3 regions of the Thauera sp. JM12B12 genome follow, and region 3 is predicted to be linked to each of the others. Evidence: predicted binding sites of a transcription regulator. Region 3 holds the regulator's gene; each other region holds the start of a gene.
What was found. The regulator LexA, encoded in region 3, represses DNA repair genes until DNA is damaged. The targets are predictions, from matches to a motif close to ACTGTATNTANATACAGT.

Region 1 (7,003 bases), 1.6 Mb from region 3:
CATGCCGCGGAGGCGGGCGTCGCCCTCGACGGCACGGTGCTGACGCTGGCGTTGGCGTACCGGATGCGGCGGCTGCGCGGGGAGCGCCAGCGCGCCGAGCACCTCGCCGCGACCGATCCGCTCACCGGCCTGCGCAACCGGCGCGCCTTCAGCGCGGCGGCGGCGGCGCTGTGGCAGGCCACCCAGCAGGGCGGGCGCCCGCTGGCGGCGATCGTGCTCGACCTCGACCATTTCAAGCTGCTCAACGACACCCATGGCCACGCCGCCGGCGATGCCGCCCTGATCGCGGTGGCGCGGCTGCTCGAGCAGGGTTGCCGCGAGGCCGACCTGGTCGCGCGCTGGGGCGGAGAGGAGTTCGTCGTGCTGATGCCCGATGCCCGCCTGGCGCAGGCGCGACGCACCGGCATGCGCCTGCTCGAGGCGATCCGCGCGGTACGCATCGAGCACGGCGGCCAGCGCCTGCACCTGAGCGCGAGCGTCGGCGTGGCCGAACGCGGCACCCACGCGAACCTCGAGGCCTTGATCGACGAGGCCGACCACTGGATGTACGAGGCCAAGCGGGTGGGGCGCGGCTGCGTCTGCTGTGGCGACACGACACCATCGGCAGGGGTGAAGGCGGACTAGGTATCGCCCCTGCCGATCATGATCCCGCCCTGCCGCCGCCACGCGGCCGGGGTGGTGCCGTAGGCGCGCTTGAAGGCGCGGCAGAAGGCGGCCTCCGAGTCGTAGCCGATGTCGAAGGCGATCTGCGCGGTCGCCGCGGGGCTGTCGCGCAGGCGCAGCGCGGCGAGTTGCAGCCGCCAGTTCGCCAGGTAGTGCATCGGCGGCGTGCCGAGCAGGGCGGTGAAGCGCTCGGCGAAGGCGGAGCGCGACAGGCCCACGGCGCGCGCCAGCTCCTCGGTGGTCCATGGATGGGCGACACGGCTGTGCAGCAGCGCCAGCGCGCGCCCGACCGTGCGGTCCTGCAGCCCGGCGAGCCAGCCGGTGTGGCCGGCGGGCAGGTTCGCCAGGTAGCGCCGGACCGCCTCCACGAACAGCAGCTCGGCGAGCTTGCCGAGCACCGCGGCCGAGCCGATGCCGCCTGCGGCGAACTCCTCGGCGGCGTGGCGGAAGGAACTCTCGATCCAGTCGCCGCCGGTGCCGTCGCGCACGCCGAGCTTCAGCACCGGCGGCAGGGTGGCGACGAGCGGGTTGTGCGGCGCCTCGCAGCCGAGAAAGCCGCACACGATGCGGGTGTGCTCGCCGCCGCCACCCAGGCGCAGCGAGGCCGGCGTGCCGGCGTCGGGCGCCTGCAGGTGGGGGTCGATCGGCGTCGGCCGCAGGCCCGGCGCGCTCGCCAGCAGGTGGCCGTCATTGCGCGGCAGCATGACGATCTCGCCGGCCGCCACGTCGACCGCTTCGCCGCGGTCAAGACTTCCGGCGTCGCGGACATATCGGCCATGCGGCCATGAACTTAACTTAGCACTGCGCGCACGCCCCGGCCGATCTTCGCTCTCCCGGGGGTAGAAGGCGCGTCACCCCCACCCCAGCAAGGAGAACGAAGATGAGCTTCCACGACGACCATGGCCTCGCCTGCACCGGCGCCGATGCCGACAGCGCCGCCCACTACCGGCGCGCCCTGCACCAGTTCCGCTGCTACATCGAGGATCCGGTGGCGAGTGTCGATGCCGCGCTCGCGCTGCGCCCCGACTTCGTCATGGCCCATGCGCTGAAGGCCTGGCTGCACCTGCTCGGCACCGAGCCGGCGGGCATCCCGGTGGCGCGCGCCTGCCTGCTCGCGGCCTCGCGGCTGCCGGCCTGGTCGCGCGCCATGGCGGGCCATCACGCCGTGCTCGGCATGCACGCCTTCGGTCTCGAGGAGTGCGGCGACTACGTCCGCGCCGAGGCGCAGGGGCGCGCCGGCGTCGAACTCGAGCCGCGCGACGGCTGGGCCCAGCACGCGGTCGCGCACGTGATGGAGATGCAGGGCCGCGAGCGCGACGGCATCGCCTGGATGCGCGCCGACCCCGCGGCCTGGTCCACCGACAGCTTCTTCCGCGTGCACAACTGGTGGCATCTCGCGCTCTACCACCTCGAGCTGGGCGAGATCGACGAGGTGCTGGCCTTGTACGACGGGCCGATCCGCGGCGAGCGCTCGACCGTGATCCTGGACCTGATCGACGCCTCGGCCATGCTGTGGCGCCTGCACCTGCGCGGCATCGACGTCGGCTCGCGCTGGCAGCGGCTCGCCGAGGACTGGGCGCCGTTCGCCGCCGCCGGCAACTACGCCTTCAACGACGTGCACGCGACCATGGCCTTCGTCGGTGCGGGGCGTCTCGATCTGGTCGACACGGTGCTGGAGGCGCAGCGCGCGGCGATGCAGGGCGACGGCGACAACGCCGCCTTCACGCGTGAGGTGGGGCAACCGCTGACGCGGGCGATCCGCGCCTTCGGCGAGGGGCACCATGCCGAGACCGTGCGCCTGATCCGCGACGTGCGCGAGATCGCCCACCGCTTCGGTGGCAGCCATGCGCAGCGCAGCGTGCTCGACCTGACGCTGATCGAGGCCGCGCTGCGTGACGGCCAGCAGGCGCTCGCCGTCGCGCTGTGCAACGAGCGTGTCGACACGCGCCCGCACAGCCCGCTGACCCGGCTGCTGCGGCAGCGCGCGGCGCCGCTGCGGGCAGCGGCTTGAGGCAGGCGCATCGGGGCGGCCTTCAGCACCGACCTGCGCGGTCGCGCCAGGGGCCCGATTCGTGGCCTATCGTCGGCGGCATTGGCTGAATATAATTACAGCCATGCCGCCTTCGTCTTCTTCCACTGCTGCGCCCCTCGCGGCAGCGCCCGAGCCTGTCGCTTCCGACCCGCTCGCCCGCCTCAACCCGGCGCAACGCGCGGCGGTCGAGCACGGGGTCACGGGCGATGCGAACGCCACGGGCCTCTTTCCGCGGCCGGCGCAGCCGCTGCTGGTGATTGCCGGCGCCGGCTCGGGCAAGACCAACACGCTCGCGCATCGCGTGGCGCACCTCATCGCCCACGGAGCCGACCCTTCGCGCATGCTGCTGCTCACCTTCTCGCGCCGGGCGGCCGACGAGATGGGCCGGCGCGTGCGTCGCATCCTGGCGCAGGCGTCCGCGGGAAGGCCCGGGCTGGCGCAGGCCGAGCTGCACTGGTCGGGCACCTTCCACGCCATCGGCGCGCGCCTCTTGCGCGACTACGCCGGGCGCATCGGGCTCGACCCGGGCTTCACCATCCACGACCGCGAGGATTCCGGCGACCTGATGAACCTGGTGCGCCACGAACTCGGCCTGTCGGCGACCCGGCAGCGCTTTCCCCAGAAAGGCACCTGCCTGGCGATCTACTCGGCGGCGGTCAACACGCAGGCGCCGCTCGCCGAGGTGCTGCAGGCGAACTTCCCGTGGTGCGCGGAGTGGGAGGACGAACTCAAGCGCCTGTTTCGAGCCTACGTCGAGGCCAAGCAGGCGCAGCAGGTGCTCGACTACGACGACCTGCTGCTGTACTGGGCGCAGATGGTGGCCGAGCCGGCGCTCGGTGCCGAGATCGGCGGCCTCTTCGACCACGTGCTGGTCGATGAGTACCAGGACACCAACCCCCTGCAGGCGTCGATCCTGCTCGCAATGAAACCCGATGGCCGCGGCCTCACCGTGGTCGGCGACGACGCGCAGTCGATCTACGCCTTTCGCGGTGCCACCGTGCGCAACATCCTCGACTTCCCCGCCGCCTTCGATCCGCCGGCGCAGGTGGTGACGCTGGAGCAGAACTACCGCTCGACCAAGCCGATCCTGGAGGCGGCCAACGCGGTGATCGCGATGGCGGCCGAGCGCTTCACCAAGAACCTGTGGTCCGAGCGCGAATCGACGCAGCGCCCGCGCCTGGTGTCGGTCAAGGACGACGCCGACCAGGCCGCCTTCGTCGTCGATGGCGTGCTGGCGCGGCGCGAGGAGGGGCTCAAGCTCAAGCAGCAGGCGGTGCTGTTCCGCGCCTCGGCGCACAGCGCGCGGCTGGAACTGGAGCTGACCCGGCGCAACATCCCCTTCGTGAAGTTCGGCGGCCTCAAGTTCCTCGAAGCCGCCCACGTCAAGGACGTGCTCGCGGTGCTGCGCTGGGCCGAGAATCCGCGCGACCGCATCTCGGGTTTCCGTGCCATCCAGCTCCTGGCCGGCATCGGACCGAAGACCGCCGGCCGCGTGCTCGACAACGTCTGCGCCGCGCCCGCGGGCTGCGCACTGCTCGCCGAGCAGCCGGTGCCCGAGGCTGCGCGCGCGGGCTGGCAGGCGTTCGCGGCGCTCGTCGACCGCCTGGCCGAACGCCCGCAATGGCCGGCGGACTTCGAGCTCGCCTGCCGCTGGTACGAGGGCGAGATGCCGCGCCTGTACGACGACTTCGCGCTGCGCGTGCTCGACGTCCAGCAGCTCGCCCGCATCGCCGCCACCAGCCCGAGCCGCCAACGCTTTCTCACCGAGCTCACCCTCGACCCGCCCAGCGCCACCAGCGGCGAGGCTGGCATGCCGCTGCTCGACGAGGACTACCTGATCCTGTCGACGATGCACTCGGCCAAGGGCCAGGAGTGGAACGCGGTGAGCGTGCTGAACGTGGTCGACGGCTGCATTCCGTCCGACGTCGCCACCCGCAACAGCGCCGAGATCGAGGAGGAGCGCCGCCTGCTCTACGTCGCGATGACGCGGGCGAAGGACAACCTCGACCTGATCGTGCCGCAGCGCTTCTACGTGACGCAGCAGATGGGCCTGGGCGACCGCCACGTCTATGCCGGACGCACGCGCTTTATCCCCAACCGCCTGCTCGGCCACTTCGAGCAGCTGAGCTGGCCGCCGCCGCCGCCCGAACTGCAGGGCTCGCCCGCCTCCCGCCAGGCGGCGATCGACCTCGCGGCGAAGATGCGCGACATGTGGCGCTGAAGCGCTGCGCGCCGCCCCGTGGGAGCGGGCTTGCCCGCGAACATCACCGGCTGCACGCGCCCCGTTCGCGGGCCACCGCACCCACTGGCCGCCGCTCCCGCGGGCTGCGTTGGCGGTCGGCGTTGCCCCGGCTCGGGGGCGGTCCCATAATCGGCCGCATTTCCGTCCCCTCGAGCCTGCCCATGGGTCTGTCCGCCGCCGACCTCGACGAGAACGGCCTCAAGATCGGCATCTCGCCCGAGCATTTCCGCGCGGTGGCGATGCCGCTGCTGTTCGACCATCTCAATGCCCAGTGCGAAGGCACGGTGGCGGTCAATCGCCAGGCGCGCATCGTGTGGATGAGCGACAAGTACGCGAGCAAGATCGGGCTGGCCGACGGGCATAGCGCGCTCGGGCGCGAGATCGAGGACGTGCTGCCGGCGAGCCGGCTGCGCGAGGTGGTCGACAGCGGCGAGCCCAGCCTGCTCGACCTGATGCCCTTCGGCGACGAGCACTTCGTCGTCACCCGCATCCCGCTGCGCGCCGACGATGGCCAGGTGGTCGGCGCGCTCGGCTTCGTGTTGTTCGATCGCGCCCGTCACCTGAAGCCGCTGATGGAGAAGTACGGCCGCCTGCAGGCGCGCCTCGCGGAGACCGAGCGCGCGCTGCTGCAGGCGCGCCGCGCGCGCTACACGATCGCCAACTTCATCGGCACCAGCGCGGTCGCCACCGAGATCAAGCGCCAGGCCCGCCGCGCCGCCCAGCTCGACGCCACGGTGCTGCTGCGCGGCGAGACCGGCACCGGCAAGGAGCTGCTCGCGCAGGGCATCCACAACCTGTCGGCGCGCGCCAATGGGCCCTTCGTCGCGGTGAACATGGCGGCGGTGCCCGACAACCTGGTCGAGGCCGAGCTCTTCGGTACCGCGCCGGGCGCCTTCACCGGCGCCGACCGCAAGGCGCGGCTGGGCAAGTTCGAGCTCGCCAACGGCGGCACCCTGTTCCTCGACGAGATCGGCGACCTGTCGCTGCCGCTGCAGGTCAAGCTGCTGCGCGTGCTGCAGGAGCAGCAGGTCGAGCCGCTCGGCTCGAACCAGGTGCGCCCGCTCGACGTGCGCGTGATCGCCGCCACCCATGTGGACCTCGAGGCGCGGGTGGCCGAGGGCAGCTTCCGCGCCGACCTGTTCTACCGTCTCAACGTGCTGGCGCTGCGCGTGCCCAGCCTGCGCGAGCGGCGCGAGGACATCGGCGCCCTGGTCGAGGCCCTGCTCGACGACATCGCGGCGCGCTCCGGCCAGCGTCCGCTGGAGCTTGCCGACGACGCGCTGGCGCTGCTTGCGGCCCAGCCGTGGCCGGGCAACGTGCGCCAGCTGCGCAACCTGCTCGAGCGCGCCCAGCTGAGCGCCGACAGCGGGCCGCTGGATGCCGCGGCGCTGGCGGCCCTGCTCGGCACGGCCGGGGCGGTGCTGGCCATGCCCGTCGCGGCTGCACGCGCAGGGGCCGCGCCGGACGCGTCATTGGGCGCAAGGCCCGACGCAGGGCAGGACGCAATTCGGGCGGCCACGCCGGACGCGCGCCCCGGAGAGGGCGTCGTGCCGCTCGCCGACGCCCTCGCGCATGCCGAACGCGTGGCGCTGCGGGCGGCGCTGCAGGCCTGCGGCGGCAATCGCCGCCTCGCCGCCAGCCGGCTCGGCATCTCGCGCGCCGGCCTCTACGCCAAGCTGCAGCAGCACGGCATCACGCGCTGAGCCCTGTGCTGCCCCGCGTCGGGGTGTCCAGAAATCTGGATTGATTGCTTCTGGGTGTCCTGAATCCTGGACATGTCTTGAAAGCTGGAGCCTTCAATGCGTCCGCATGCGTGTCGTCTGGCTATGACGGGCGGTAATAAGGCGGATCGATAACCCAATCAGCGCATGCGATCCAGGCCTGTTTGCGCCTGTTCGGGGCCCTGTTCCGGCCGCAGCGTGCAGGACCTGGCACGGATGCTGCTGTTGATTGCCCGCACCGCGGCGACGTCCGCGGCCGATACCGATACCCAAAAACCAATCCAGGAGGAGGACGCCCCATGGGCACCCTAGGCATTCTGTTGTCCCTCGTATTGCTGATGTATC
Region 2 (7,003 bases), 710 kb from region 3:
CCTCGGCTCCTACCTCGCGCTCGCGGTGGTGGCGCTGGCGTCGATGGCGGTGATGGCGGGCATCCGCTTTCCTGCCGCGCCGGCGAAGGCCGCAGGGGTGGACGCCGGCCGGCCGCTGGCCGAGATCATGCGCCAGCCGGTGTTCATCGTGTCCACGCTGGGTGCAGCGATGGGCTATGGCGTGATGAATCTGCTGATGGCGGCAACGCCGCTCGCCATGGACGTGTGCGGCATGCCGTTCTCGGACGCCGCGCTGGTCCTCGAGTGGCACGTGATCGGCATGTTCGCGCCGGGCTTCTTTACCGGGCACCTCATCAAGCGCTTCGGCGTGCTGCAGATCATGGGGATGGGCGTGGTGCTCAACCTGGCCTGCATCGCGGTGGCGCTTTCGGGACAGGACCTGCACCAGTTCCTGATCGGCCTCTTCCTGCTCGGCGTGGGCTGGAACTTCCTGTTCACCGGCGCCACCACGCTCGCCATGCAGGCCTACCGGCCGGAAGAAAAGGACAAGGCGCAGGCGGCGATCAACTTCGTCGTGTTCGCGGTGATGGCGCTGACCTCGTTCGCCTCCGGCGCGCTGGTGACGACCCAGGGCTGGACGCTGCTCAACGTCGGCTCGCTGCTGCCGGTCGGCCTCACTGGTGCGGCGCTCGTCTGGCTGGTGCTGCGCCAGCGCCGTGACGCGGGGCAGGCCGGGTGAACTTCCTCGCCCACGCGCTGCTCGCGGGTGACGCCCCCGCGCTCGTCGTCGGCGGGGTGGTGGGGGACTGGATCAAGGGGCCGCTGCCCGCTGGTTTGCCGCAAGACCTGGCGCGCGGCGTGGCCCTGCATCGCGCGATCGATGTCTTCGCCGAGACGCATCCGGCGTTCTGCGCCAGCCGGTCGCGGATCTCGCCCGCGCGCAGGCGCTACGCCGGGGTGCTGGTCGACATCTTCTACGACCACCTCCTCGCGCGTGACTGGGCGCGCTATCACGCGGATGAGCTTGGGGGCTACTGCGCACGCGTCTATCGGCAGATCGCGGAGCGACGCCATCACCTGCCGGACTCGGCGCACCTCGCGCTCGACCTGATGGCGACCGAGGACTGGCTGCAGTCCTATGGCCGGCTCGAGGGCATCGCCGACGTCCTCGCACGCATGGCGCGCCGCGCGCGCAAGCCCAATCCGCTGGCGGGTGGCGAGGCGGATCTTGTCGCTGCGGCGGAAGGTTTCGAGGGTGATTTTCGCGCCTGGCTGCCGGACGCGCAGCGCTTCGTGGCCGACTGGCTGGCCACGCGATGAGCGCTATCGACGCGCCTGCGCCCGGCGCACGAACACGGGATTGAAGACGTATGAACCGAGGATTGCTTCTGATCGGCGCCCTGTCCGCCGCGATTGCGGTGGCACTGGGGGCCTTCGGCGCGCACAGCCTGCGTGCCGTGCTGAGCGCGGAGATGCTGGCGGTGTTCGAGACCGGGGTGCGCTATCAGATGTATCACGCGCTCGCGCTGGTTGCGCTCGGGCTGGCGGGATCCGGCCGGCTGGGGCGGCTGGCGACGGTGGCGGGCGGGCTGTTCGTCGCGGGTTCGGTGTGCTTTTCCGGCAGCCTGTACCTGCTCACGCTCGCGGGTACCAAGGGCATCGGCCTGGTGACGCCGCTCGGTGGGGTGATGCTGCTGGTGGGCTGGCTGGTGCTGGCGGTCGCCGCGCTGAAGGCTGCGCCGGGCAGGGGTTGAGAGCCGGCGACCAGGGCCGCGAACCAGGGCAGATGAACAGGGGCGATGGTCGGGGAATGTGCTGAGCGCGGGCGCCTAGCAGACCCCCGTCGCGCTTCAGGTCAGGTGCACCTTGCGTGCGGCGAAGGCCTCGGCGAGCGTGGCGAATTCCCGGCTGCGATCGGCGCTGAGGCGGAAGAAGACCCGGTTGTCCTGGATGCGGCCGCAGTAGCTGCGGATGATCACGCGCTCGATGCCGGGAATGCCGGGGTTCGATTCGATGGTCTTGATCGCGCCGGTGCCGGTGTCGTACACACCGGGCCGTTCCTTGAGGCCGAAGGGGTCGTCGATGCAGCGGTCGTTCATGGGGGCTTACTCCTCGAACAGGTGATGCACGCAGCAAAGATAGCACCGACCCGCAGGGGGTGTTGATGGGTGCTGCTCAGGCACGTCGTTCAGTGAAAGTCCCGGCTGCGAGCGGCCAGTTCGCCCAGCAGCGCGGAATGGTCCACCACGCGGTTCGCCACCAGATGCACGACGCGGCCCTGGCGGCTGATCTGGCCGAACACGCCCATCAGCCGCGCGCCGAGCAGGATGCGGCGCTGCTGCTCGAAGAGCTCGGGGCGGACGATGACGTTGGTGAGGCCGGTCTCGTCCTCCAGGGTCACGAACAGCGTGCCCTTGGCGGTGCCCGGGCGCTGGCGGCAGGTGACCAGGCCGGCGCCGCGGGCGAGCATGCGGTCGGGGGCGAGGGCGATGTCGGCGGCGGTGAGAAAGCGCAGTCGGGCGAGCTGGACGCGCACGAAGGACAGCGGGTGGCGGCCGAGGGTGAAGCCGAGGCGGGCGTAGTCGGCGAGCAGGTCTTCGGTCTCGGCGGGCGCTTCGAGTGCGGCGGCGACGTCGCCGCCGGGGGCGTCGGCGAGCAGACCGGGCAGGGGCGTGGCGCCGCTCGCCTGCCACAGCGCCTGGCGGCGATGGCCGGCGAGCGTGGCGAGCGCGCCGCCGGCGGCCAGCGTGCGCAGGTCGCCGGCGTCGAGCCGGGCGCGTGCGGCGAGGTCCTGCACGTCGCTGAAGGCGCGTGCGCGGCGGGCCTCGGCGATGCGTACGGCGGCGTCATGGGCGAGGCCGCGGATCATGCGCAGGCCGAGGCGCACCGCGGGCTGCGGGCGTACAGGCGACGCGTTCGCGTCCGGCGCGCCGGGGCTGCTCGCCGGATGGGTGTGTGCTGCCAGTGGTGGACAGGGCGCTGGCTGTGCTGATGGCGTGCCCGGGGGCGCGGGGGGCGGATCGGTCGTATGTTGGGCGGTCGGCTCCAGCGTGCAATCCCATTCGCTCACGGTCACATCCGCCGCCCGCACCTCCACCCCATGCCGGCGTGCGTCCTGGATCAGTTGCGAAGGCGAATAGAAGCCCATCGGCTGGCTGTTGAGCAGGGCGGCGAGGAAGGCGGCGGGCTCGAAGCACTTCAGCCAGGCCGAGGCATACACCAGCAGCGCGAAGCTGGCGGCGTGGGATTCGGGAAAGCCGTAGCTGCCGAAGCCCTCGATCTGCTGGCACAGGCGCTGGGCGAAGTCGGGGTCGTAGCGGTTCTTCGCCAGCCCGTCGAGCAGCTTCTGGCGGTAGCGCTCGAGCTCGCCCTTGCGCCGCCAGGCGCCCATCGCGCGGCGCAGCTGGTCGGCCTCGCCGCCGGTGAAGCCCGCAGCCACCACCGCGAGCTGCATCACCTGCTCCTGGAAGATCGGCACCCCGAGCGTGCGCGCGAGCACGCCGCGGATCTCCTCGCGCAGCCCTTCCATCGGGTCTTCGCCGCGCGCCACGCGCTCGCGCGCCTGCAGGTAGGGATGGACCATGCCGCCCTGGATCGGGCCGGGGCGCACGATGGCGACTTCCACCACCAGGTCGTAGAAGCGGCGCGGCTTCAAGCGCGGCAGCATGGTCATCTGCGCGCGCGATTCGACCTGGAACACGCCGATCGAATCCGCGCGTGACAGCATCGCGTACACCTGCGGTCGCTCGCGCGGGATCGTCGCCAGCGTCAGCGCCCGCCCGCGCCAGGCCGACACCAGGGCGAGGCCGCGGCGCAGCGCCGACAGCATGCCGAGCGCGAGCACGTCGATCTTCATCAGACCGACCGCGTCGAGGTCGTCCTTGTCCCACTGGATCACGGTGCGCTCGGGCATGGCGGCGTTCTCGACCGGCACCAGCTCGTCGAGCCGGCCGCGCGCGATGACGAAACCGCCGACGTGCTGCGACAGATGGCGCGGAAAGCCGATCAGCTCTTCGGTGAGCGCGACCAGGCGCTGGGTGACCGGGCTGGCGGGGTCGAGCCCGGCCTCGGCGAGGCGTTCGGGCAGGATGCGGCGGCCGTCGAACCAGTGGTGCTCGCGGGTGAGGCGCTCGATCTGCGCCTCGTCCAGGCCGAGCGCGCGGCCGACGTCGCGCAGCGCGCTGCGCGCGCGGTAGCTGATCACCGTGGCGGCGAGCGCGGCGCGCTCGCGGCCGTACTTGCGGTAGATGTACTGGATGACCTCCTCGCGGCGGTCGTGCTCGAAGTCGACGTCGATGTCGGGCGGTTCGTTGCGCTCGCGCGAGATGAAGCGCTCGACCAGCATGATGCCGAGCCGTGGATCGACCTCGGTGATGCCGAGCGCCCAGCACACCACCGAGTTCGCCGCCGAGCCGCGGCCCTGGCACAGGATGCCGGCCTCGCGGGCGAAGCGGACGATGTCGTGCACGGTGAGGAAGTAGGGCTCGTAGCCGAGCTCGGCGATCAGCGCGAGCTCGTGCTCGATCTGCGCGCGCACCGTGGGCGGCGCGGGGTCGTCGGCCGCGCGGGGCGGGGTCGTGCTGCGGGCGGGGGCGGCAATGCGTGGCGGTGGGGTGTCGCCGCTTCCGGCGTGGCTCGGCTCCGCCTGGCCGTAACGCCACGCCAGCCCGCCCTCGACCAGCCGGCGCAGCCAGCGCGCCGGGGTTTCGCCCTCGGGGACGAGCTCGGCGGGGTACTCGTAGCGCAGCTCGTCCAGCGAAAAGCTGCAGCGTTGGGCGACGACCAGGGTCTCGGCGAGCAGGGCGGGCGGGTAGCGGCGGGCGAGGGTGTCGCGCGCGTGCAGGCGCTGCTCGGCATTGGCGGCGAGCGCCAGCCCGGCCTCGGCCACGCTGCAGTGCAGGCGCAGCGCGCTCATCACGTCGGCGAGCGGGCGGCGTTCGGCGGCGTGCATCAGCGCGCCGCTGGCGGCCACGGCCGGTATGCCCGCGGCGCGGGCGACGCGGCGCAGCCAGGTGATGCGGGCGCGGTCGCGGCCGTCGAGCCGCACCGTCACCGCCATCCAGGCGCGGCCCGGGAAACGCTGCGCGAGCCATTCGGCCTCGACCTGCAGGGCCGCCGCCGCGGTCTCGAGTCCGGCACGGGGCGGGAAGCTCGCGGGCGGAATCAGCAGGGCCAGGCAGCCGTCCAGGCCGTCGGCAGCCTCGCCGGGGGCGGCGGACGGCAGCGGCAGGTCGCAGGCGTCGTCGATCATCGCCCGGGTGAGGCGGTAGCTGCCCTTGTCGGCGGCGCGGCGGGCCCGGGTGATCAGCCGCGACAGCTGGCCGTAGCCGCAGCGGTCGGTGGCGAGCAGCACGATGCGAGGACCATCCTCGAGCGCGAGTTCGCTGCCGATGATCAGCTGCGGGCGGTCGGCCGGCAGGGCCTGCAGGGCGCGATGGGCGCGCACCACGCCGGCAAGCGAGCATTCGTCGGTGAGCGCGATCGCGCTGTAGCCGAACGCGGCCGCCTGCGTGACGAGCTCCTCGGGGTGGGAGGCGCCGCGCTGGAAGCTGAAGTTGCTGAGGCAGTGGAGTTCGGCATAGGGGATGGTCATGCGGTAACTGTAAAAAAATACAGTCTTGCAGGCAATATGGGCGCTCGTCCTTTCCTGCTTCGGGTCCACCGCAATCGCATGAGCCGGGCGCGCTGTTAAACTCTCGGTCTTCCTGCTTTTCCGATCCGCGCGGTCGTCGATCGTGCGCGTAAAAAACTGTCCGGCCCGCATGGCCGATAGGAGACCTTCATGTCCTTCAGCAAGTCCCGCAAGGTGCTGTTCGGTGCGCTCGCCCTGGCTTTCGCGATGGCCAGCCCGGTGCATGCGGAGCAGAAATCGGTGGCGATCACCGCGATCGTCGAACATCCGGCGCTCGACGCGGTCCGGGATGGCGTCAAGGAGGCGCTCGCCGCCGCCGGCTACGAGGACGGCAAGAACCTGAAGTGGCAGTACCAGAGCGCCCAGGGCAACACTGGCACCGCGGCGCAGATCGCGCGCAAGTTCGTCGGCGACAGGTCCGACGTGATCGTCGCCATCGCCACCCCCTCGGCGCAGGCGGTTGCCGCGGCGACCAAGGACATCCCGCTGGTTTTCTCGGCGGTGACCGACCCGGTCGCGGCCAAGCTGGTGCCTTCGATGGCGCCCTCGGGCACCAACGTCACCGGCGTCTCCGATGCGCTCGAACTCGACAAGCAGATCGAGCTGATCAAGCGCGTCGCGCCCAACGCCAAGCGCGTCGGCATGGTCTTCAACCCCGGCGAGGCGAACTCGGTGGTGGTGCTCGAGCAGATGCGCACGCTGCTCCCCAAGCACGGCATGACCCTGGTCGACGCCGCCGCGCCGCGCTCGGTTGACGTGGGCTCGGCCGCGCGCAGCCTGATCGACAAGGTCGACGTGTTCTACACCAGCACCGACAACAACGTGGTGTCGGCCTACGAGGCCCTGGTCAAGGTCGGCATGGACGCCAAGATCCCGCTCGTGGCTGCCGATACCGACAGCGTGGCGCGTGGCGCGGTCGCCGCCTATGGCATGGACTACAAGGCGATCGGCGTGCAGACCGGGCAGATGGTCGTGCGCATCCTCAAGGGCGAGAAGCCGGGCGACATCGCCTCCGAGACCAGCAACAACCTGTCCCTGCACGTGAACCCGGGTGCAGCGCAGAAGCAGGGCGTCACCCTGTCCGAAGCGCTCATCAAGGACGCCTCCAAGGTCGTCCAGTAAGCGCGGCCCGGCCGGGCCCATCGCCGGCCGGTTCGCTCCGATCGCCGCGGGTGCTCCTTTCGGAGCGCCCGCGTCGTTTTCTCCGCAACGGTATTTCCCATGTCCCTCTACACCCTGCTCGGGGCGCTCGAGATCGGGCTGATCTTCAGCCTCGTCGCCCTCGGCGTGTACATCTCCTTCCGCCTGCTGCGCTTTCCCGACCTCACCGTGGACGGCAGCTTCCCGCTCGGCGGTGCGGTCGCCGCGACCATGATCGCCGCCGGCTACGATCCCTTCACCGCGACCGTC
Region 3 (7,003 bases):
CGGGACTCACACCGACCACGATGCAGTCGAAGCGGGCGAACTCGTCGTCGTGGTCGCTGAAGTCAGCGGCCTGGAGCGTGCAGCCCGGCGTCTTGTCGCGAGGATAAAAGTAGAGAACGACATTCTGCTTGCCGACCACCGACGCGAGGTCGAAAATTTCCATGTCGGCGTCCGGCAAGGTGAATGCGGGGGCGATGTCTCCGCTCTGCAGCATGTGTTCTCCCTGATGTGGGCCGGATTCTAGCCGAGACCCCCGGCGAACACTACCCGCGCTGGACTGCTCCTGGACGTGGGATCGATCGAGCATTCTGGCCTTCCTCCCTGGTTGGGTCGGTGCGTGGGGTGCCGCCAGCCGACACCGTGTTGAAGCAATAGCCCAGATCGGGCGACGGCTCAAGACGCAGTGCATCATCGCCACCGCAACCGGAGCGCGCCCCATGGCAACCCGACTCTCCCGCACCGACGACTCCACCCTGCCCTCGAGCATGCGCGCGATGCTGCTCGAGAGCCCCGGCGAGCCCCTGAAGGCGGTCGAACGCCCGCTCCCAAGGCCGGCCGCCGGCCAGATCCTGCTGCGCGTCGAAGCCTGCGGCGTATGCCGGACCGACCTCCACCTGATCGATGGCGAACTGCCCGATCCGGCGCTGCCGATGATTCCCGGGCACGAGATCGTCGGTCGCGTGGCCGCGGTGGGCGCCGGCGTTTCAGGCGTCCGGCATGGCCAGCGCATGGGCGTGCCCTGGCTCGGCTGGACCTGCGGACACTGCAGCTTCTGCGCCAGCCAGCGGGAGAACCTGTGCGACAACGCCCGCTTCACCGGCTACCAGATCCATGGCGGCTACGCCGAATACACGGTCGCCGACGCACGCTACTGCTTCGCGCTGGACGAGGCGGCCGACCCCGCCGAGGCAGCCCCCCTGCTCTGTGCCGGCCTCATCGGCTACCGCGCGCTGGCGATGGCCGGCGACGCGCGCCGGATCGGTCTGTACGGATTCGGTGCCGCCGCCCACATCATCGCGCAGGTGGCGGTATGGCAGGGACGCGAGGTCCACGCCTTCACCCGCGCCGGCGACGCCGCCAGCCAGGCCTTCGCCCGCCAGCTCGGCGCCTGCTGGGTCGGCAGCGGGCAGGACAGGCCGCCGCAGCCGCTCGATGCCGCGCTCATCTTCGCGCCTGCCGGCGAACTGGTTCCCGCCGCGCTGCGCAGCCTCGCCAAGGGCGGCGTCGTGGTGTGCGCGGGCATCCACATGAGCGAGATCCCGGCGTTTCCCTACGACATCCTGTGGGGAGAACGCCGCATCGTCTCGGTGGCCAACCTCACCCGGCGTGACGGCGATGAATTCCTCGCCCTGGCACCGAAGGTGCCGGTACGCACCGAGGTCACGCGCTTCGCGCTCGACGAGGCCAACGAGGCGCTCGCACGCTTGCGCCGCGGAGAACTGCAGGGGGCGGCGGTGCTGATGCCCTGAACGCGGCGGCACCCAGATCAGGAGCTGACGAACGCGGAGGCTTGCTCTCGGCGCACAACTGTTTAAAATTACAGCCATCCCCATGGAGGCCGTCATGAGCGCCCGTAGCGAAACCCTCACCGCACGCCAGCAGGAAATCCTCGACTTCATCCGCGCCACGGTCGAGTCCGAAGGCCGTCCGCCCACCCGCGCCGAGGTGTGCACCGCGTTCGGGTTTCGTTCGCCGAACGCGGCCGAAACCCACCTGCGCGCGCTCGCCGCCAAGGGCGCCATCCTGCTCGAGGAAGGCCGCGCCCGCGGCATCCGCCTGGCCGCAGCGCTCGGCCTGCCGCTGGTCGGCCGCGTCGCTGCCGGCAGCCCCATCCTCGCCGCAGAACACGTCGAGGCGCGCTACCAGCTCGATCCGTCCCTGTTCTCGCCCAAGGCGGACTACCTGCTGCGCGTGCGCGGCATGAGCATGCGCGACGCCGGCATCCTCGACGGCGACCTCATCGCCGTGCATCGCAGCGCCGAGGCGCGCAACGGTCAGATCGTGGTCGCCCGTGTGGACGACGACGTCACCGTGAAGACCCTGCAGCGCAAGGGCACGGTGGTCGAGCTGCTGCCGGCCAATCCGGACTACGCCCCCATCGTCATCGACACCCGGCGCGCGCCGGTGGTCATAGAAGGCGTCATGGTCGGCCTGATCCGCAAGGATCACTGAGCATCATCGGCCGCCCCCTCGCCGACGTGCGCCGCGCCCTCTGCCCCACCCTTCCCCTCGCATCATGCCCGCCATGGCTGCCATCGCCCCGCGCATTGCCGAACAGGATCCGTCCGCGGCGTCCGTCCGCGCGCTGCTGGCCGGACTGCCGGCAGGCAGCGTCTGGCAGGCCAGTCACCTCGCCCAGAGCCGTGGCGAGGTCTGCTCCACCGGCTTCGATACCCTCGACGCCGAACTGCCCGGTGGCGGATGGCCGCTCGGCGCCCTGATCGAGCTGCTGCTCGAACGCCCCGGCGTGGGCGAGCTGTCGATGCTGCTGCCGGTGCTCGAGCGCACGCGCCCCGAGCAATGGATCGTGTGGCTGGCGCCGCCGCTGCTGCCCTACGCGCCGGCACTGGCAGATGCAGGGGTGCCGCTCTCCCGCCTGCTGATCGTACGCCCCGAACAGCCTCGCACTCTGCTCTGGGCAGCACGCCAGGCAACCGTCTCGGGCAGCTGCTCGGCCGTGCTCGCATGGCTGCCGAAGATCGACAGCGGCGGCCTGCGCCGGCTGCAGCTCGCCGCCGAGGACAGCGCCACGCCCCTGTTCCTGTTCCGACCGCTTGACGCCGCCGGTCAGGCCTCGCCCGCCCCCCTGCGCCTCGCGCTCGCCGCCCGCGGCGGACAGCTCGAAGTGCGGATCGTCAAGCGCAAGGGGCCGCCAGCCATCCGCCCCGTGCTGCTGCACATACGCCCGACAGCGGTCGACACCGATGCACTGCCGCCCCTCTCGCCAACAGGGTCCATGACGCGCCCGGGCATGCTCGAACGCGTACGCTGAAACCGGCCTGCACGCATGCTCTGGCTCGCCATCCTGCTGCCGGCGCTGCCGCTCCAGGTATTCACCCGCGGCATCCGCGACGCCCTCCCGCTCGCCATCGTCGCCGCCCCCCCGGGGACGACCCTGCTGGAGGTGACGCCGTGCGCACAAGCACTCGGCGTCCACCCTGGAATGCGCGGCACGAGCGCGCTCGCCCTGGTGCCCGAGCTGCGGCTGCAGCCGCGCGACACCGCCCGTGAGCATGCGGCGCTCGCCGAGATCGCCACCTGGGCAGGACGCTTCAGCCCGCGCATCAGCCTGTCTCCACCCGATGCGGTGCTGATGGAGATCTCCGCCTGCCTGCGCCTGTTCGGCGGCGCGAGCCGGATCGAGCGCACGCTCCGGGAGGCACTCCAGGCCGAACTCGGCTTCGAGGCCCGCACGGGCTGCGCGCCCACGCCGCTCGCCGCGCGCTGGTTCGCCCGCACAGGGCTGAGCTTCGACCCTGCCCGTGCACTGCAGACAGAAGGCGACGCAGCCACATCGGCGCCCCCCGAACCGCTGCCCCCGGTCACGCACGGTCACGCATCGCCCGCGCACTGGTTATCCATGATCGACCCGCTCCCGCTCCCCCTGCTCGGTGAAGACGGCAGTTGCGACGCACACACGCTGGCCTTGCTCGAAGGCCTCGGCCTGCGCACCCTTGGCGAGGTGCGCCGTCTGCCCGCTGCCGGTCTCGCCCGCCGCCAGGCACAGTCCGCCGCGCGCACGCTCGCACGCGCCCGCGGCGAACTGCCCGACCCCCGCCCCTGGTTCGAACCGCCGGCGCGCTTCGACCACGGGCTTGCCTTGCCCGCCTCCACGCATCAGGCCGAAGCCCTGCTGTTCGCCGCACGCAGACTGTTTGCCAGCCTGGCGGGCTGGCTCCAGGCCCATCATGCTGCAGTGGATCTGTGCTCGCTGGTGCTGGAACACACGTCCCGCCCCCCCACCCTGCTCGAGCTGGCCATGGGCGAACCCAGCCAGGACGAAGCCCGCTTCGCCCTGATCGCCCGGGAGCGCCTTGCCACGATCCGTCTCGATGACGAGGTCCGTGCGCTCAGGCTGCAGGCTGAACACGCGGTGGACGCACGCCCCGCCAGTAGCGACCTGTTCGGCGATCCATCGGCCTCGGACCGGGACGCCGCCCTGTTGCTCGCGCGCCTGCAGGCACGCCTGGGGCGCAGCGCGATCTACCGCCTCGACGCACATGGCGACCATCGCCCGGAATCAGCCTGGCTCGCCTGCGAACCCGGCGCCGTTCCGCGCACGACGGGGGCGGGACGAAGCGCTCCTGCCAAGACCCTGCGCACCACATCCAAGGCCCACGAGCGACTGCGTCCGCTCTGGCTCCTTCCCGTTCCAGGAGCGATCTCTCCCGAGCGCCTCACCCTGCTCGGCGATGCCGAGCGCATCGAGACCGGTTGGTGGGATGGTCAGGTGGTCCGTCGCGACTACTACCTGGCACGCGATGTCGACCAATCCCTGTGCTGGGTCTTCAACTGCCTGGACGCGCCGGGTGAGTGGTTCGTGCATGGCTACTTCGGTTGAGTCCCACCGCGCGCACACGCCGGCAGCGCCCGAATCCAGACACGGCCGCCGTCGCCCGGCGTGCATCGACGGACGTAGTACACTGCGCCCCGCATGCCTTCGCCTCATCCAACAACGAATACCCAGCCCGCACGCTGCCTCCTCCCGATGCCCGAGCCTTCGACCCCCGCCTCTTCCCTCTCCGCCGTGACGCCTGCGGCACGACCCGCTCCACTGCGCGGCGATCTTGCCCGCCGCCGCGCACTCTTCGGCCTCCTCGTCAGCCTCGTCGCGCTGCCGGCTTCGTGGCTGCTGTTCTCGCAGCTCGACCACCTGTGGCCCGAGATCGTGCGCATGGAAGGCGCCACCTTCATGGCTGCCGCCACCCTGCTCGGCGCCGCCATGGCGGTCGGCCCGCTCGCGGCAGCGGTGGGTCTGCTGCTGGCCATCTGGTTCGGGGTGGACAGCGTCTATCGTCCGCGTCGCAAGAGCTCTCCAGCGCTCGACCGGGTGATCGTCGGCGCCGGGCTGGTGGTCTGGTTCGCCCCCGCCCTTGCCGCACTCTTCATGGTCGTGCAGGCCCTCGCGAGCGGACGCATTCATTTCGTGCGCCCGCCGCGGGACTACTTCCTCGCCACCGATCCGATCGCGTACTGGCAGGGCGTGGGCTTCTGGCTGATCATGGGCGGCCTGTTCGCCTTCCTCGCCTGGCGCTACTGGCGCCCGAAGCTCCTTCCCCGCTCCGCAGCAGCCGACTGAACCGAGCCGGCAGGGCGCCCCGCCTGCTAGCGCCCAAGCCAGCCCTTGCGCAGCGCACGTGCGCCCGCCGGGGCGCGCTCGGAGAGCTTGAGCCCGTACTTGTCGGCCGGGGCCTCGGCCAGCAGCAACCGAAAGTTCATGAGCTCGTCGCGTCGGAAGACGTGCACGCTCACCTCGTCACCTGCGCGTCGCCGCGACAGCATGTCCTCAAGGCTTTTCGCGCTTGCGATGCGCAGGCCGTCGAGGGCGACGAGCACGTCTCCCGCCGACACGCCCGCCCTCTGGGCAGGGCCGGCGTCGAACACGTTCGCCACCTTCGCCTCGCCACCGCCTGCCGCAAGCTTGATGCCCAGCACCGGAGCCGGGCTCGCCTGCGCAGCCTCGAGCGTCACCCCCACGGGCTTGAGCAGGCGCGCGAGCGGGAGGTCATCACAGCCCTCGACCGCCTTCTGCAGCCAGCGTGCAAGCCGCCGCCCGAGTCCCTCGCCGGCCACATCCCGCACGGCGGCATAAATGCCGTCCTCGGGCACGCCCAGGCCGCTCAGGCCATGGCGCTGCCAGAGCAGCCGCATGACGTCGTCCAGGCTGGTTCGACCCGCGCTGCCCGCACGCAGCTGCAGGTCGAGCGCGAGCGCGATCAGCGCGCCCTTGGCGTAATAGCTGACGATCGCGTTCGGGGCGTTCTCATCCTGACGGTAGTACTTCGTCCACGCGTCGAAGGACGATTCCGCCACGCTCTGCTTGAGGCGCCCGCTGCCGCGCATGACGTTCGACATCGTCTTGCCGAGCAATTCGAGGTAGTCGTCGACACCGATCACGCCACTGCGCACCAGGGCAAGATCGTCGTAATAGGACGTGAACCCCTCGAAGGCCCACAGCAGGCGGGTGTGGTTCTCGCGCGTGAGGTCGTAGGGCGTGAACGCCGCGGGCTTGATGCGCTTGACGTTCCAGGTGTGGAAGTACTCGTGACTGCACAGCCCGAGGAAGCTCCGATAGGCCTCGGGCAGCCCCTCCATGCCCTTCCATGGCAGGTCGGCACGACTGCAGATCAGCGCGGTCGAGGCGCGGTGCTCCAGTCCGCCATAACCGTCGCCCACCACCAGCGTGAGGAAGGCGTAGTAGTCCACTGGCGCCGGCGCCCCGAAGAGCGCGATCTGCCACTCGCAGATGCGCCGCAGGTCCGCGCACAGGCGGTCGAGATCGCAGCCGTGGCGCCCGCTGAGGGCCACGTCGTGGACGACCCCTGCCGCCTCGAAGCGCGCCAGCGTGAAATCGCCCATCTCCACCGGATGGTCCACCAGTTCGTCGTAATCCGACACACGGAAGCGCCCGAAGCGGCAGCCATCGGCGGCCCGCCCATGCTCGGGCGGCATCGCCGTGATCAGCTTCCATTTCCTGCACCTGTCGTCTTCCGGCCGCTCGATGGTGACGATGCAGGGCGCGCCAGTGCGGCCGGCGACGGCGAGAAAGACGCTGGTCCCGTTGAAGAAGCCATGGGTCGTGTCGAGATGGGCCGAGCGCACCGACAGATCCCATGCGTAGACCTGGTACTGCAGGACGAGCTTGCGCGTCCCCGGCTTCACCGCAGCGCACCAACTGTGCTTGTCGAGCTTGTCCAGCGCGCACGGCTCACCGTCGGCAAGCGCGGCGATGCCGACGATGTTGCGCGCGAACTCGCGGATCATGTAGCTGCCCGGAATCCAG

Region 1: a site for LexA is predicted at 2,759-2,776, ahead of AAG895_RS01635 (ATP-dependent helicase). Genes of this name have one in related genera too.
Region 2: a site for LexA is predicted at 5,561-5,578, ahead of AAG895_RS12100 (error-prone DNA polymerase). Genes of this name have one in related genera too.

Annotation. Positions count from the first base shown of each region.
Region 1 is NZ_CP154859.1:372,279-379,281, forward strand. Features, by position in the region: gene AAG895_RS01620 (diguanylate cyclase) at 1-624, shown strand, start outside; gene AAG895_RS01625 (AraC family transcriptional regulator) at 621-1,367, opposite strand; gene AAG895_RS01630 (tetratricopeptide repeat protein) at 1,544-2,674, shown strand; gene AAG895_RS01635 (ATP-dependent helicase) at 2,778-4,916, shown strand; gene AAG895_RS01640 (sigma 54-interacting transcriptional regulator) at 5,099-6,640, shown strand; gene AAG895_RS01645 (GntP family permease) at 6,958-7,003, shown strand, end outside.
Region 2 is NZ_CP154859.1:2,686,041-2,693,043, reverse strand. Features, by position in the region: gene AAG895_RS12120 (MFS transporter) at 1-700, shown strand, start outside; gene AAG895_RS12115 (ACP phosphodiesterase) at 697-1,281, shown strand; gene AAG895_RS12110 (DUF423 domain-containing protein) at 1,332-1,715, shown strand; gene AAG895_RS12105 (hypothetical protein) at 1,812-2,060, opposite strand; gene AAG895_RS12100 (error-prone DNA polymerase) at 2,150-5,554, opposite strand; gene AAG895_RS12095 (ABC transporter substrate-binding protein) at 5,744-6,715, shown strand; gene AAG895_RS12090 (ABC transporter permease) at 6,815-7,003, shown strand, end outside.
Region 3 is NZ_CP154859.1:1,975,845-1,982,847, reverse strand. Features, by position in the region: gene AAG895_RS08870 (peroxiredoxin) at 1-214, opposite strand, end outside; gene AAG895_RS08865 (zinc-dependent alcohol dehydrogenase family protein) at 438-1,469, shown strand; gene lexA (transcriptional repressor LexA) at 1,564-2,172, shown strand; gene imuA (translesion DNA synthesis-associated protein ImuA) at 2,246-2,992, shown strand; gene AAG895_RS08850 (DNA polymerase Y family protein) at 3,008-4,561, shown strand; gene AAG895_RS08845 (hypothetical protein) at 4,709-5,299, shown strand; gene AAG895_RS08840 (PDZ domain-containing protein) at 5,326-7,003, opposite strand, start outside.